2 regions of the Bradyrhizobium oligotrophicum S58 genome follow, and region 1 is predicted to be linked to the other one. Evidence: riboswitches for the same ligand, from Rfam matches in the RefSeq annotation. Region 1 holds a riboswitch; the other holds the start of a gene.
The links. Region 1 has a riboswitch for S-adenosylmethionine ahead of metX (homoserine O-acetyltransferase MetX). Riboswitches for the same ligand answer to the same signal wherever they lie in the genome.

Region 1 (7,745 bases):
TCGCAACCGCCGCGCAGGCGCTCTCGCTGGGGGCTTTTCATAGCTCCCGTCCTGCTCCTGATCGCCGCCGTTGCGTGGAGCGCATTCTGGTTCTTCGCCGCTTCGCAAGTGGATGTCCAGGCCGATGCCTGGCGCGCGCGCGAAGCGAAAGCGGGCCGCGTCTATGATTGCGCGAACCGCTCGGTCGCCGGCTTTCCGTTCCGGCTCGAGGTCCGCTGTGCGGATCCGAGCGTAGCCCTGTTTTCGCAGGCCGCCGGCACGCCGTTGATGAATGCCAAGCTCGACGAGATCCTCGTCGTCGCGCAGGTGTGGGACCCGAAGCGGGTCATCGCAGAATTCAAGGGACCGGCTGTTATCGCCGACGGCCGCGGTCCGGCCTCGTTCAATGTCAACTGGCGCGTCGGCGAAGCCAGCGTTCGTGGCCTCCCGGGGCCGCCGCAGCGCGCCGATCTCGTGTTCGAGCAGCCGACCATCGACCGCATCGAGGGTGGGGCTGCCGTGCCGGCGGCGCGGGCCGATCACGCCGAATTGCACGGGCGTCTGGCCGAGGGCACGCCGTCGGATCATCCGGTGCTGGAGACGGCGCTGCAGATCGCGAGCGGCAGCATCCAGGGCAGCCATCCGCTGCTTGCTGAACCCTTCAACACCGACATCCAGGCGCGCGTCACGGGGCTCAGAGACTTCCGTCCAAAACCCTGGCCGGAGCGGTTTCGCGAGATCCAGGCGGCCGGCGGTCATGTCGAGATCGTCGAGTCGCGCATCCAGCAGGGCGAATTGCTGGCCATCGCCTCGGGCACGCTGACGCTGACCGCCAATGGCGGGATCGACGGCGAGGTACAGATGACGGTGGCCGGGATCGAAAAGGTCATTCCGGCGCTCGGCCTCGACAAGATGCTCGAAAACGGCGTGCCGCAGGGAACGCTCGATCGCGTCGCGCCGGGCGTGAAATCGCAGGACGTCAACAACCTGTTAGGCGCGCTCGACCGCGCCATTCCCGGCCTCGGCAAGGTCGTCAAGCAGAACGCCAATGTCGGCGTCGCGCTCGGCATCAACGCGCTCGGCAAGGAGACCACGCTCGAGGGCCGCAAGGCGCGGACGTTCCCGTTGCGCTTCGCCGATGGCGTCGTCGTGCTCGGTCCGTTCAAGGTCGCCCGCGTCCCTCCGCTGTTCTGATCTCAGGACTTCTTGATCTGTGGCAGCGGACGGCCGAAATCCGCCGCTGCCGAATCCTGCCCGATATCGACGATGCCGCGGCGGATCGCGCGGGTGCGGGTGAAGTGGTCGAACAGCGCCTCGCCGTCGCCGCGCCGGATCGCCCGCGTCAGCTTCGACAGGTCTTCGGTGAAGGTGCCGAGCATGTCGAGCACCGCGTCCTTGTTGCTCAGGAAAATGTCGCGCCACATCGTCGGGTCGGAGGCTGCGATGCGGGTGAAGTCGCGGAAGCCGCCGGCCGAAAACTTGATGACTTCGGACTCCGTGACCTGCGCCAGTTCGTCGGCAGTGCCGACGATGGTGTAGGCGATCAGATGCGGCAAATGGCTGGTGATCGCGAGCACGCGGTCGTGATGATCCGGCGTCATGATCTCGACCTTGGCGCCGAGCGCGGCCCAGAACGCACGGAGACGATCGATCGCGTCGGCGTCGACGCCGTCCGGCGGCGTCAGGATGCACCAGCGGTTGATGAACAACTCGGCGAAGCCGGAGTCCGGACCCGAGTTCTCGGTGCCGGCCACCGGATGCGCCGGCACGAAGTGGACGTTGGCCGGCAGATGCGGAGCCATGTCGCGGACGATAGCACCCTTGACCGAGCCGACATCCGAGATGATCGCGCCCGGCTTCAGATGCGGCGCGATCTCCTCCGCGACCGGCCCACAGGCGCCGACGGGAATGCAGAGGATGACGAGGTCGGCATCCTTCACGGCTTCGGCGTTGCTCGCCAGCACGCGATCGACGATGCCGAGCTCGGCGACGCGGGCACGTGTCTTCTCGGAGCGCGCCGTGGTGACGATCTCGCCGGCCACGCCCTGGAGGCGCGCCGCGCGCGCGATCGAGCCGCCGATCAGGCCGAAGCCGATCAGCGCGATGCGTTCGAATCTTCCCGCGACTGTCACTTCGGCCCCATGAATTCGCTGAGCGCGTCGACCACCAGACGGTTGGCCTCTTCGGTGCCGATCGTCATGCGCAAGGCGTTCGGCAGCTTGTAGTTGGCGAGCGCGCGCAGCACGAGGCCGCGCCGGGTCAGGAATGCGTCAGCCTCGGCCGCGGTCCTGCCCTTGTCGCTCGGGAAGTGGATCAGGATGAAATTGGTAACGCTCGGCGTCACCTTCAGCCCGAGCTTGCCGATTTCCTCGGTCAGCCAGTTGCGCCACGTCTCGGTGTGCGTCTTCGACATCTGCTGATGCGCGGTGTCCTCGATCGCGGCCACCGCCGCCAGCATCGCCGGCGTCGACACGTTGAACGGCCCGCGGATGCGATTGACGGCATCGACGATGTGGGCGGGACCGAACATCCAGCCGACGCGCAGTGCAGCGAGGCCGTGGATCTTGGAAAACGTGTGCGTGACCACAGTGTTTTCGGTGGTCGCCACCAGCTCGATGCCGAACTCGTAGTCGTTGCGCGAGACGTAGTCCGCATAGGCTGCATCGAGCACCAGCACGACATGCGAGGGCAGGCCGGCGCGCAGTCGCTTGACCTCGTCGAACGGGATGTAGGTGCCGGTCGGGTTGTTCGGGTTGGCGAGCCAGACCAGCTTGGTGCGCTGCGTCACCGCAGCGAGGATCGCGTCGACGTCGGTGCGATATTCGGTCTCGGCGGCAACCACGTTCCTGGCGCCGCAGCCCATGGTCGCGATCGGATAGACCAGGAAGCCGTGCGCGGTCGAGATCGCCTCGTCACCCTGGCTGAGGAACGTATGCGCGAGCAGATTGAGAATCTCGTCGGAGCCGGCGCCGCAGACGATGCGGTCGGGGTCGAGCCCATAGGTGCGGCCGATCGCCTCGCGCAGGATCCGCGAGGTGCCTTCCGGATAATCCTCCAGATGCGTGGCCGCGCTCTTGAACGCTTCGATCGCCTTCGGCGAGGGACCGAACGGCGTCTCGTTGGCGGAGAGCTTGAACACCTTGCGGCCCGGCTCGGGCGTCGGGCTCTTGCCCGGCGTGTAGGGCGCAATGTCAAGGATGCCGGGATTCGGCACGGGGCGGGACATCATCAACTCCGGAAAATCATCACTGGCGCAGGGCGTCTCAGCTCGGAACCGTATAACGTTTTGCATGGCCGCCGACGAGAGCCGTCGAGCGCACCGAGGCACCCGCGGCGATCAGGGCTGCCTTGATGCTGTCGAGGTGCGACGGCGCCTCGATCGACACCAGCAATGCGGCGCCATCGAAGGCGGTATCGGGCACCGCAATCACGTCGGCGAGCGGCGACAGCGCGCGCGAGACCTGCGCATTCCAGCCGGAGACGCGGATGCTCCAGGTCTCAACCTCCAGCACCAGCGCATCATCAGCGACGCGTGACACTGCGAACACCGGCAGCGCGGCCGGATGGTCGGCGCGCTGGATGAAAGGCATTCGCGCAATGATCTTCGGCGCACCCGCGGGCTCCAGCGTGATCCACCACGGTGTATGGCCCGACGTCGTCGACACCAAGGCTAGATCGCCCTTCGAGCGCGCTACCGCTTCCACCGCGGCCTGGGCGCTGAAATGCGCGACATAGGGCACGACGAATCCGAAATGGAACCGGGCGGAGTCGCGCATCGCGGATTCACCGACCGACACGTCGGCGTGAACCGAGAACGGCGCCTGCACATAAGTGAAGGTCGAGACGATCACGCGCCAGATGCCCTCGACCGTGTCGAGCGGCAGGATGCCGCGATGGCGCTGCACCAGGCGGCGCATCATGTCGGCCTCGCGTGCGGGCCTGAACGCCGAGCCGACCTCCTGGGTCTTCTTGACCTTGATCAGCCGGTCGATGATGTCGGCCCGGTTCATCAGAAGCTGATGAACCTGCTCGTCGATGGCGTCGATTTCCTTGCGCAGATCGGCGAGCGAGGGCGGGGCGGGCGGCGGGTTCGACATGGTCCGTGTCACTCTTCGGCAGGCCACGGGAAACGCGCGGCCACAAGGAACGGCTGCCGTTCTCTCCGATGCGGGGGACCTGCGCAACAGCAAGTTTACCCTGTGCGGCCGAGGCTTGGCTGACCTGCAGCCCCGGGGTGCCGGATCGATCAACCCCAGCTTGCCTTGACGAGGAGCGCCCGCGGGACTAGTTTCTGCCTGTTCCGTGGTCATTTGAGCCGGCCGGCTTGCAGCCACGTTAAAAAACTCGCTAAACAGGCCGGGGACGTTTTCGATCCCGGCCGAACCCCAGTTCAGGCCGGGTTTTTGTTGGCCTGATATGTCAAATGGTTCGGGAGCTCTGGCCGGAGGGCCGGGGTGAAAGACATGACAGGCCTGACGCCCAAGTCGAAATCTGCGACGTCCAAATCTGCGACGTCCGCATCCGCGCTGCGCCCGGTCGCGCCGGACGAGCGTTCGCACGAGGTCGATCATCCGAGCTCGCTGGTCGCGCGGTTCGATGCGACCAAGCCGCTCAGGCTCGATTGCGGCGTCGATCTCGCGCCGTTCCAGATCGCCTATCAGACCTATGGCGAGCTCAACGCCGACAAGTCGAACGCGGTCCTGATCTGCCACGCGCTGACCGGCGATCAGCACGTCGCCAACCGCCATCCGGTGACCGGCAAGCCGGGTTGGTGGGAGACACTCGTCGGCCCCGGCCGCCCGCTCGATCCCGCGCGCTACTTCATCATCTGCTCCAACGTGATCGGCGGCTGCATGGGCTCCACCGGGCCGGCCTCGCTGAACCCGGCCACCGGCAAGGTGTGGGGGCTGGATTTTCCAATCATCACCATCCCCGACATGGTGCGCGCGCAGGCGATGCTGATCGATCATCTCGGCATCGACACGCTGTTCGCCGTGGTCGGTGGCTCCATGGGCGGCATGCAGGCACTGCAATGGACGGTGGCCTATCCTGCCCGCGTGTTTGCGACGCTCGCGATCGCCTGCGCGACGCGGCACTCGGCGCAGAACATCGCGTTCCACGAGCTCGGCCGCCAGGCCGTGATGGCCGATCCCGACTGGGATCACGGCGGCTATGCCGCCAAGGGCATTCATCCGCATCGCGGGCTCGCGGTGGCGCGGATGGCCGCGCACATCACGTATCTGTCCGACGCCGCGCTGCATCGCAAGTTCGGCCGCCGCATGCAGGACCGCGAGCTGCCGACGTTCTCGTTCGATGCCGACTTCCAGGTGGAGAGCTATCTGCGCTACCAGGGCTCGTCCTTTGTCGAGCGTTTCGATGCCAATTCCTATCTCTATCTGACGCGGGCGATGGACTATTTCGACATCGCCGCGGATCATGACGGCGTGCTGGCGGCGGCGTTCCGCGGCATCAAGACCCGCTTCTGCGTGGTGTCGTTCACCAGCGACTGGCTGTTTCCGACCGCGGAGTCGCGCGCGCTGGTGCATGCGCTCAACGCCTCCAGCGCGCGGGTGTCGTTCGCCGAGATTGAGACCGACAGGGGGCACGACGCGTTCCTGCTCGACGTCCCCGAGTTCTTCGAGATCGCCAGCGCCTTTCTCGATTCCGCCGGCAAGGCGCGCGGCCTCAAGGTCGCGACGGGAGGCTGAGACATGAGCATGCAGCAGGGCGTTCTGCCGCTGAACGGTTTTTCCGGCGGCGAGGTGCTGGCCTATCGGCCCGATCATCTGCTGGTCGCCGGCATGGTCGAGCGCGGCTCCAAGGTGCTCGACATCGGCAGCGGCGATGGTGATCTGTTGCAACTGCTGGAGAGCCGCGGCATCGACGGCCGCGGCATCGAGCTGTCGCGCGAGGGGGTCAACCACTGCGTCGCCAAGGGTCTGGCGGTGGTGCAGGGCGACGCCGACACCGATCTGGTCGACTATCCCGACGACGCCTTCGACTACGTGATCCTGTCGCAGACGCTGCAGGCGACGCGTCAGCCCAAGGTCGTGCTGGAGAATCTGCTGCGCATCGGCCGACGTGCCATCGTCACCTTCCCGAATTTCGGCTTCTGGCGATTGCGGCTGCAGTTGCTTGTCGGCGGCCACATGCCGCGCACCGACAATCTGCCGTTCACCTGGTACGACACGCCCAACATCCATTTCTGCACCATCAAGGATTTCGTCCAGCTCTGCGACGAGATCGGCGTCAAGATGGAGCGCGCCGTCGCGCTCGACAGCTACGGCCGCCCGCTGCGCTTCGCCATGCCCTGGTGGTTCTGGAACATGTTCGGCGAGCAGGGCGTGTTTCTGCTGAGCCGGGCGGAGAAGGCGCGGTAGGGGCGCGCATGGGGGCCGGTGGCACGTGGGCCACCAAAGGCGCGTCATCCTCCGATGTCGTCCCGGCGAACGCCGGGACCCATACCGCGGAATCCATCGGTGAGGCGCAACTACCAGTCATCGTCTCAGCCCGACCGGTGGCTATGGATCCCGGCGTTCGCCGGGACGACAGCGCGGGTTGGGCGTCCTCACTCCATCCACCGTCCTTGCGAGGAGCCCTTGCGCCGAAGCAATCCAGGCTGTCGCCGAGAAATTCTGGAGTGCTTCGCTTCGTTCGCAATGACAATTGTGGCCGCATTCGTTGTTTGCAACTACAGGATCATTTGCAACTGATCACTCCGCCGTCATAGCCCGGTCGGAGTCATGCGATGACGGCTGTGTTTGTGGAAGGCGCTGTCCAACGCATTGACGACGCACCTCATACGGCTTCGTCCTCGCGGCGCCTGTTTGCGTCCGAGTTTTGCCAGTTGAACGCCTCGAATAACGAGGGGCGCAGGGAAGGCCGGGTGCGGGCTGCACCCATGGCCCGCCTGCAGAAAAAATGCAGGCGGCAGGTACCACAGGCTCAGCCGGACACTCCGGCCTTCCCTGCGCGATGGCTCTACGGTTGCTCCGTGGTCTCCCCGGTGCGCCGGGCTTTTGGTCACCGTTGCCCACGCAGCGCGTTGGCGCTGTCGCAAGCGTGGCATCAGCATCGGGATGCCAGGACCCCACGGCTTGGCCGTGCGCCTCGAGACTGTCCGTCGACATGATCGCTCACGCCGCAGCCCAAAGCGCCCACCGCATCTCGCACCCGACGTCCGTGACGGTCGCGAACTGTCCCTCGTGTGGGACGGGATGCGGAGAGATAAGCGTGGTTTCTGAAAAAAAGAAATAGAAATATTTTTCGCGCGGGGACTGGACAGGGCAAATCAGGTTGAGGGGACTGATGAATTTGGTTTTTCGGAGCAGGCGCCGAATAGTCCCACGAGGCGTGCTTCTCCAATGAGACCCCCGACCAAACGAGCGTGGCGTCAGTTTGATTTGCCCGTCGGCTTAAGGATTCCTATCGTTATCCCGTGGCACTGTCATTGCGAGCGAAGCGAAGCAATCCAGTCTTTTCCACTTTGCTGCGCTCGCAATGACGGTGCGGCAACAGCGCTGATCAGTCTTGATTTACTTGCCCGCCGTGCGAGCTTTTCAAGGAGCCTCCGTTGGATTTCGACCAGGCATATTGTCGTTTGATCGAGGCCGAACCATCTCGGGCGCGAAAGGTTTTGAGAGTAATTTCCGACGAGTTCGGAGAGTCGCTCCTGACCTTCGCGCCAATGTCGGACGGACATGTCGATTTCGTCTGTCGTATCCTGTCCGATCCGACCCTGGCCAAGCGGCCGGGGCTGGAATGGC
Region 2 (7,745 bases), 570 kb from region 1:
AGCGGCCGTACGCTCGACATTCTGGTCGTCGGAAGCCGCTCCTCGGCGATCGTCAGTGCGTCCGATGCCAATGCCTACCCCGCCCGGTTGCAGGCAGCGCTGAAGGACAAGCTGCCTGCGGTCACCGTCAACCTCAGCGTCGAGCTGCAGCCGAAGAAGACGGCAGAGGAAATCGCCGGCAATCTCGTTAAACTGGTGGAAGGAAAACGGCCTAATTTGGTCATCTGGCAAACCGGCACGGTCGACGCCATGCGGTCCATCGATCCTGATGAGTTCCGTCAGGCGGTGAACGACGGTGTCGCCACGCTGCAGAACGCGGGGGCTGACGTCATCTTGATGAACCTGCAATACAGCCCGCGGACGGAGACCTTGATTTCCGTGCCGCCCTATATCGACAACATGCGGGTTGTGGCGCAGCAGCGCGACATTCCGCTGTTCGATCGCTTTGCCATCATGCGGCAATGGAACGAGCAGGGCGATTTCGACCTGTTCAATCCGACGCATGGGATCGAGCTGGCCAAGCAGGTTCATGACTGTCTCGGCCGGGCGCTGTCGAAGTTCATCATCGACGCAGCGCATGTCGGGCCGGCTCAGCAGAACTAGGATTTGTTGTGTTCATGACGTTCAAGTGTCGTCGCGTATCTGGGACATGGGAGAGGCTCTCGGCAGTTGCTGCAATGGCGCTCGCTCTCTCGGTGAGCCCGTACATCGTCCATGCAGAGAGCGCGATGGAGGCGGTCGCCTCCCCTCATGCCGACGCTTCGCCGATCAGTGAGCTCCGGCCGACCATCGGCCACATCGCGGTGGCCCAGGCAGGCAATCAGCAGGGGGCCGGACAGGTCGCAGCCGTGCGTTCGACGCCGACGACCACTCAGCCTTCGGCGGCGATGACGCAGGCGACGCCGACGCCTGCCGCGACCAATGCGCCGCCTGCGGCCGCGCAGTCCATCGCCGCCGCGCCTCCGCAGTCGCGGAGCATCACCGAGCGCGCGATCGACAAGGTCAAGCAGGTCGCCAAGTCCGCGTCCGACATCTTCAACCGGGTGCCGTGCCTGCCGCCGAAGGGCGTCGCGAAGAAGAACTTCATCTCGCTGCCGCATGTCGCCAACAAGCTCGCTTCCGGCCTGCCGGTCGTCATCGTCGCGTTCGGCTCGTCATCGACGCAGGGCTATGGCTCGAGCGGACCGGACTACACCTACCCGAACCGGCTCGCCGCGCAGCTGCGCCGGCAATATCCGATGGCCGACATCAGCGTCATCAATGCCGGCGTCGGCGGCGAGGACGCGCCCGAGATGATGAAGCGGCTGGAGACCGCGGTGATCGACCGTCACCCGGATCTTGTGATCTGGCAGGTCGGCACCAATGCCGTGCTGCGCGATCTCGATCCCGCCGAGACCGCCAAGCTGGTCGACGACGGCGTCGCCAAGATCCAGGCGGCGGCCTCCGACGTCGTGCTGGTCGACCTGCAATATTCGCCGCGCGTCAATGAGCGGTCGGAGAACGCCAGCCGCATGAACAAGCTGCTCGGCCACATCGCCGAGCTGCATCACGCCGGCATCTTCCCGCGCTTCGAGGTGATGCGCGACTGGCACGAACGGCAGGCGATCCCGATAAACGAGTTCGTCATCGCCGACGGCCTGCACATGAGCGATTGGGGCTACGCCTGCTTCGCCCAGCTGCTGGGCGACGACATCATCCGGTCGGTCGGCCAGGTCAAGCTCGGCATCAACGGACCGGCCGACGTGCTGACCTATCGGCCGATGTGACGAGGGCGAATGGCGAGGTGGGAATAGCGAATAGGGATGGGATCTCCTACTCGCTACTCGCTACTCGCTATTCGCCATCCGCTACGCCGCCGCCAGGGCGGCGTCGAGATCCGCGATCAGATCATCTGGATGCTCCAGGCCCGCCGAGAAGCGGATGAAGCCTTCGCTGATGCCGAGTTCGGCGCGGGCCTCCGGCGACAGCCGCTGATGCGTCGTCGTCGCGGGATGCGTGACCAGCGTCTTGGCGTCGCCGAGATTGTTGGAGATGCGCGCGAGCCTCAAACCGTTGAGCGTGCGGAACGCGCCGGCCTTGCCGCCCTTGACCTCGAAGCCGACCAGCGTCGAGCCGGCACGCATCTGCTTGCGCACGGTCGCCGCCTGCGGATGGTCCTCGCGGCCGGGATAGATCAGCCGCGAGACCTTCGGATGCGCGGCGAGGAAGTCCGCGACCTTGCCCGCCGTCTCGGTCTGCGCGCGCACCCGCACCGCCAGCGTCTCCAGGCCCTTGAGCAGGACCCAGGCGTTGAACGGCGAGATCGACGGGCCCGTCTGGCGCATGAAGTTGTGGATGTGCTCGGCGATGAACGCCTCCGACGACAGGATCACGCCGCCAAGGCAACGGCCCTGGCCGTCGATGTGCTTGGTCGCGGAATACACCACGACGTCAGCGCCGAGCGCGAGCGGACTCTGCCAGATCGGCGTCGCGAACACGTTGTCGACGATCAGCCGCGCGCCATGGGCGTGGGCAATCTCGGCGATCGCGGGAATGTCCAGCACGTCGAGCGTCGGGTTGGTCGGGCTCTCGAGGAAGAACGACTTGGTGTTCGGCCTGACGGCCTTCTGCCACTGGTCGAGATCCAGCCCGTCGATCAGCGTCGACTCGATGCCGTAGCGCGGCAACAGGTCCTCGACCACGTAGCGGCAGGAGCCGAACAGCGCCTTGGCCGCAACGACGTGATCGCCGGCCCGCAAGGGAGCCAGGATCGCGGTGGTGACGGCCGCCATGCCGGTCGCCGCCGAGCGGCAGGCCTCGGCGCCTTCGAGTTCGATCATGCGGCGCTCGAACATCGCCGTGGTCGGGTTGGAGAAGCGCGAATAGATGAAGCCGGGATCCTCGCCCTTGAACCGGGCCTCGCATTCCTCGGCGGTGGCGTAGACGAACCCTTGCGTCAGGTAGAGCGCCTCGGCGGTCTCGCCGAATTCGGAACGCAAGGTGCCGGAATGCACCAGCCGGGTTTCAGGACGGTAGTGGGCGAACGACGCCGGGGCCTTCGCGGGGGACTTCGACATGTGACCTCCATCGTGACCACCGCCTCTGGCGATGGGCACAAAAAAACCGGCCTGGGATTACTCCTCACAGCCGGGATCACATTCGTCCCCGGCCTGTTTAGCGACTTATTTAACGTGGCTGCAAGCCGGCCGGCTCAAATCACCACGGGATAAGTGGTGCTCATAGTCGCAACCGGCCTTTCCGTCAAGCCAGCCATCGGATAACCGGTCAAAAGACCCTATATAGGCTCGCATAGCCGGCATTCCGGCGCCTGCAAAGGATCAGGTCTTGCCGTTTTCGCTTCCCGCCGACGCCCATGGCATCCTGCCCGACCGCATGATCGTGGCGATGGCGGAGGCCGGCCTGATCATTCCTGCATATGATTTCGTCGAGAGCCAGATCCAGCCGGCGAGTCTCGACCTGCGGCTCGGCGACGTCGCCTACCGCGTGCGCGCGAGCTTTCTGCCGGGGCCGGGATCGACGGTCGCCGAGCGTATCGACGAATTGAAGCTGCACGAGATCGCGCTCGCCGACGGCGCGGTGCTGGAGACCAACTGCGTCTACATCGTGCCGCTGCTGGAGAGTCTGGCGCTGCCGAAGGATATCATTGCGGCCGCCAATCCGAAGAGCTCGACCGGTCGGCTCGACGTGTTTACGCGCGTGATCGCTGACGGAACGCGGCGCTTCGACATGATCGGCGCCGGCTATCATGGCCCGCTCTATGCCGAGATCAGCCCGAAGACCTTTCCGGTCCTGTTGCGCGAAGGCTCACGCCTGTCCCAGGTCCGCTTCCGCTATCGTGATGCTGTCCTGTCCGAGGACGAGCTGATCGCGCTCCACGCGGCCGAGCGGCTCGTGGATCGCGACGACGCCGATCTCGCCGGCGGTGTCGCGCTGTCGGTGGATCTGTCCGGCGCCAATGCCAACGGCTATGTCGGCTATCGCGCCAAGCGCCACACCGGCGTGGTCGATGTCGATCGCCGCGCCGGCTATCCGGTCGAGGAGTTCTGGGAGCCCATCAAGGCGCGCCCCGACGGCAGCCTCATTCTCGACCCCGGCGAGTTCTACATCCTGGCCTCCAAGGAGGCCGTGCAGGTGCCGCCGGACTACGCCGCGGAGATGGTGCCGTTCGATCCCCTGGTCGGCGAATTCCGCGTACACTATGCCGGCTTCTTCGATCCCGGCTTCGGCTATGCCGGCGCCGGCGGGCAGGGCTCGCGCGCCGTGCTCGAGGTGCGCTCGCGCGAGGTGCCGTTCATCCTCGAGCATGGCCAGATCGTCGGCCGTCTCGTCTATGAGAAGATGCTGGCCCGGCCGAACGCGATGTATGGCAGCCGCATCGGATCCAACTACCAGGCCCAGGGCCTGAAGCTCTCCAAGCACTTTCGCCTCTAGTCCGCTGCGCGTTGGAAGCGCACCCGCAATGCGCCCGCCGCACGGGGCGCCGCGTGGTGATGTGCTAGGAAGAACGGTCGAACGATGAACGAGGCCGCGACGATGAGCGCGGCCGGCGGGGGAAGCGAGCATGTCCGAGATCGGCTTGGCCGATGGTCCGGTCGATGACGGGCGATCGCTGCCGGATGTCGCGAGGCCGGTGCGCAATGCGCTGGTCGACGGACCGATCCTGCGCACTCTGCTCTCCTTGGCCTGGCCCAACATCATCGCGAACTCGGCCGGTATCTGCGTCGTGATCGCCGAGACCTCCTATATCGGCCGCCTCGGCATCGAGGCGCTGGCGGCGATGGCGCTGGTGTTCCCGCTGGTGGTCCTGACGATGACGATGTCCGGCGGCGCCATGGGCGGCGGTGTGGCTTCCGCCATTGCGCGGGCGCTGGGCGCCGGTGACACCGAGCGCGCCTCGACGCTTGCGTCGCACGCTTTGCTGATCGCGCTGCTGTTCGGCGCGACGTTCATGATCGGTATGCTCGTGTTCGGCCCGCATCTGCTCGAAACGCTCGGCGGCCGCGGCGCAGTATTGAGCCACGCGGTCGACTATGTGCAGATCTTCTTCGGCGGCGCCATCCTGCCCTGGCTGATGAACTCGATGGCCGGCATCCTGCGCGGCACCGGCAACATGAAGCTGCCGTCGTTGATGATCCTCAGCTCGGCGCTGCTGCAGATCGTGCTCGGCGGTACGCTCAGCCTGGTCCTCGGGTTCGGCATGCGCGGCGTCGCCGCCGGCGCATTGCTGGCGTTCTGCGTCAGTATCTCGGTGATGGGCTGGTACCTGTTCTCCGGCCGCGCCCGCGTGCGGCCGAAGCTGCGGGGCTTGCAGATCAGCCGTGCGATGTTCGCCGATATTCTCAAGGTCGGCGCCATCGCCTGCTTCTCGCCGCTGCAATCGGTGCTGTCGATTGCCATCTTCACCCACATGCTTGCGGGCTTCGGTACGGCCGTGCTCGCCGGCTACGGCATCGGCGCGCGGCTGGAGTTCATGATGACCACGGTCGCATTCTCGATCGGCATGGCTTCGGTGCCGATGGTCGGCATGGCGATCGGCGCCGAAAGGATTGCGCGCGCCCGCCGCATCGCCTGGGTCGCCGGCATGGTCTCATTCGTCTCGGTGGGTGCGCTCTCGACGGGGATCGCGATCTTCCCGCAGCTGTGGGTCGACATCTTCACGCAGGACGAGAGCGCACGTAGCGCGGGCCGGCACTATCTGCAGATCGCCGCGCCGATGTATGCGTTCATCGGCCTGGCGATCTCGATGTATTTCTCTTCGCAGGGAGCAGCGAGGGTGATCGGACCTGTCCTCGCGCAGACGGTGCGGCTGATCTTCATCGCCGCGGGCGGAAGCTATTTGTTGCGCCAGGCCGCGACCGAGAGCGACTTCTTCATGCTGGCGTCGTCGTCCATGGTCCTGCTCGGCGTGCTGACGCTGGCGAGCGTCATGCTCACCCGCTGGGGTACGAAGCCGGCCGCGTTGCAGCTGCGCCCGGCCGTGCTGGCGGCCGGCCGCAGCTCTGGTTCGCAGCCACCGCCGCGGGTTGGCTGAGCCGCTACGCGTGCGGCCTGCCCAGCGTGTCCTGCATCGCGCGCGCGCCGAGCTCCATCTGCTGCTCGATATAGGGCGCGATCTCGTGCGGCAGCACGTCGGTCGTCCAGATCACCCGGCAGCGTTCCTCGCCCTCGGAGACGATCTGGAACGAGGCGCTGTGCTGGGTGATACGCTCGTTCTTGATGGCATAGACGAGGCGCCGGCGTTCATCGTTGCAGTCGACCAATTGCTCGCGCACCACGCTGCCGTTGGCGAAGCTGACGATGCGGATGTCGCCATCGAGCTTGGTGTCGGTCACGAAGCCGCGCGCCACCCTGGTATGAACCGCGCCGAAATCGCGCACTGCGTCCCACACGGCAGCCGCCGGGGCCGCGATCGGAATGTCCTTCTGAATTGATGCCATGGCGCTGATCTCACGGACACACGGCTTCGACGTTGTTGCCGTCCGGATCGATCAGGAAGGCGGCGTAGTAGGTCGGGCTGTAGTCTGCGCGCGGACCGGCGCCGCCATTGTCGCTGCCGCCGGCCCTCAGTCCCTCGCTATGGAATCTGGTAACGGCGGCATGGTCGGCGGCGCGGAACGCGACATGCGCAGCGGCGCTCTTCGCTCCCTTGTTCAGATAGAGCCACAGCGCCGGCTCACCCTTGGGGCCGATCCCCGCCGAGGTCTCGTCCTTGGAGCAGAGGACATGGCCGAGCGGCGCCAGCGCCGCCGCATAGAAGCGGACGCTGGCGTCGAGATTGCCGACCTTGAGGCCGATATGATCGTACATCGATGATCTCCCATGCTTCGCGTGCGGCTGCCGCACGCGCTGGGATCATCCAATCAATGCCGGCTCAGTCGTTCTTGGAGAATCTTGCGCTCGCCGCGCGAGGCCTTGCGAAACTTCAGCGGCGACACGCCGGCGGCGCGCGTGAAGGTGCGGGTGAAATTCGACAGGTCGGCAAAGCCGGTGTCATAGGCGATGTCGGTGACCGGCGTATCCTCCTCGCTCAGTCGCCGGGCGGCGCGCCGCAACCGCGCGCGGATCAGATATTGATGCGGCGTCACGCCGATCGTGGCCGCGAACAGCCGCAGGAAGTGGAACGGGCTGGCGCCGGCCGTCTGCGCCGCAGCCGCAAGATCGATGTCGTCATGCGCATTGTCGTCGATCCACAACGCGCTTTCGACCGCGCGCCGGCGATCCCGCAGGCTCGGCTTCGCTGGCCGTTCCGGCTGGCCACTCGCGGTCGCGACGAAGCGGCCGGCCAGGAGATGACCGATCTCGTCGAGACCCAGATGATGGTCGCGTGCGGCAACGCCCTGTGCGAGCTCGCCGAGCACCATCAGCTCCGGCAGCGGCGGCATCGCGCCCGTCCGCCAGGCCTGCTTGCTGCGAGCCTGGCTGCTGCCGGCGATCTCATCGATGACGTCGTCATCGAAGAAGAACGACAGGCATTCGTCGCCGCAGACGTGGTCATGCGTGCACATGAACTCGTCGCCGGGATGTCCGACCAGCAGCGCGCCGGTGACCAGCTCGAAGAATCGGCCGCGGTGATGGCAACCGAAGCTGCCTTTGCGCACATAGGACAGCGAGTAGCCGGAAAATTGCTCGGCATAGGGCCGCTCACCCGGAGCCGCCGTGCAGCGGAACTCGGATACGGTGACGGCACGGCTCTCGAACAGGATGGTTGCACTCATCCAGTAAATCTAAGCCATTGCCGATGAAAG

Region 2: linked by a shared signal. The riboswitch ahead of S58_RS03400 (O-succinylhomoserine sulfhydrylase) and the one ahead of metX (homoserine O-acetyltransferase MetX) in region 1 are both predicted to bind S-adenosylmethionine.

What each region holds. Positions count from the first base shown of each region.
Region 1 is NC_020453.1:1,330,213-1,337,957, forward strand. Features, by position in the region: gene S58_RS05725 (DUF2125 domain-containing protein) at 1-1,173, shown strand, start outside; gene S58_RS05730 (prephenate/arogenate dehydrogenase family protein) at 1,176-2,111, opposite strand; gene hisC (histidinol-phosphate transaminase) at 2,108-3,205, opposite strand; gene S58_RS05740 (chorismate mutase) at 3,243-4,076, opposite strand; SAM riboswitch at 4,272-4,351, shown strand; gene metX (homoserine O-acetyltransferase MetX) at 4,434-5,687, shown strand; gene metW (methionine biosynthesis protein MetW) at 5,691-6,359, shown strand; gene S58_RS05755 (hypothetical protein) at 7,553-7,745, shown strand, end outside.
Region 2 is NC_020453.1:761,200-768,944, forward strand. Features, by position in the region: gene S58_RS03390 (SGNH/GDSL hydrolase family protein) at 1-603, shown strand, start outside; gene S58_RS03395 (SGNH/GDSL hydrolase family protein) at 618-1,766, shown strand; gene S58_RS03400 (O-succinylhomoserine sulfhydrylase) at 1,848-3,056, opposite strand; SAM riboswitch at 3,133-3,212, opposite strand; gene S58_RS03405 (2'-deoxycytidine 5'-triphosphate deaminase) at 3,325-4,431, shown strand; gene S58_RS03410 (MATE family efflux transporter) at 4,562-6,031, shown strand; gene S58_RS03415 (SRPBCC family protein) at 6,036-6,437, opposite strand; gene S58_RS03420 (VOC family protein) at 6,448-6,807, opposite strand; gene S58_RS03425 (helix-turn-helix transcriptional regulator) at 6,861-7,715, opposite strand.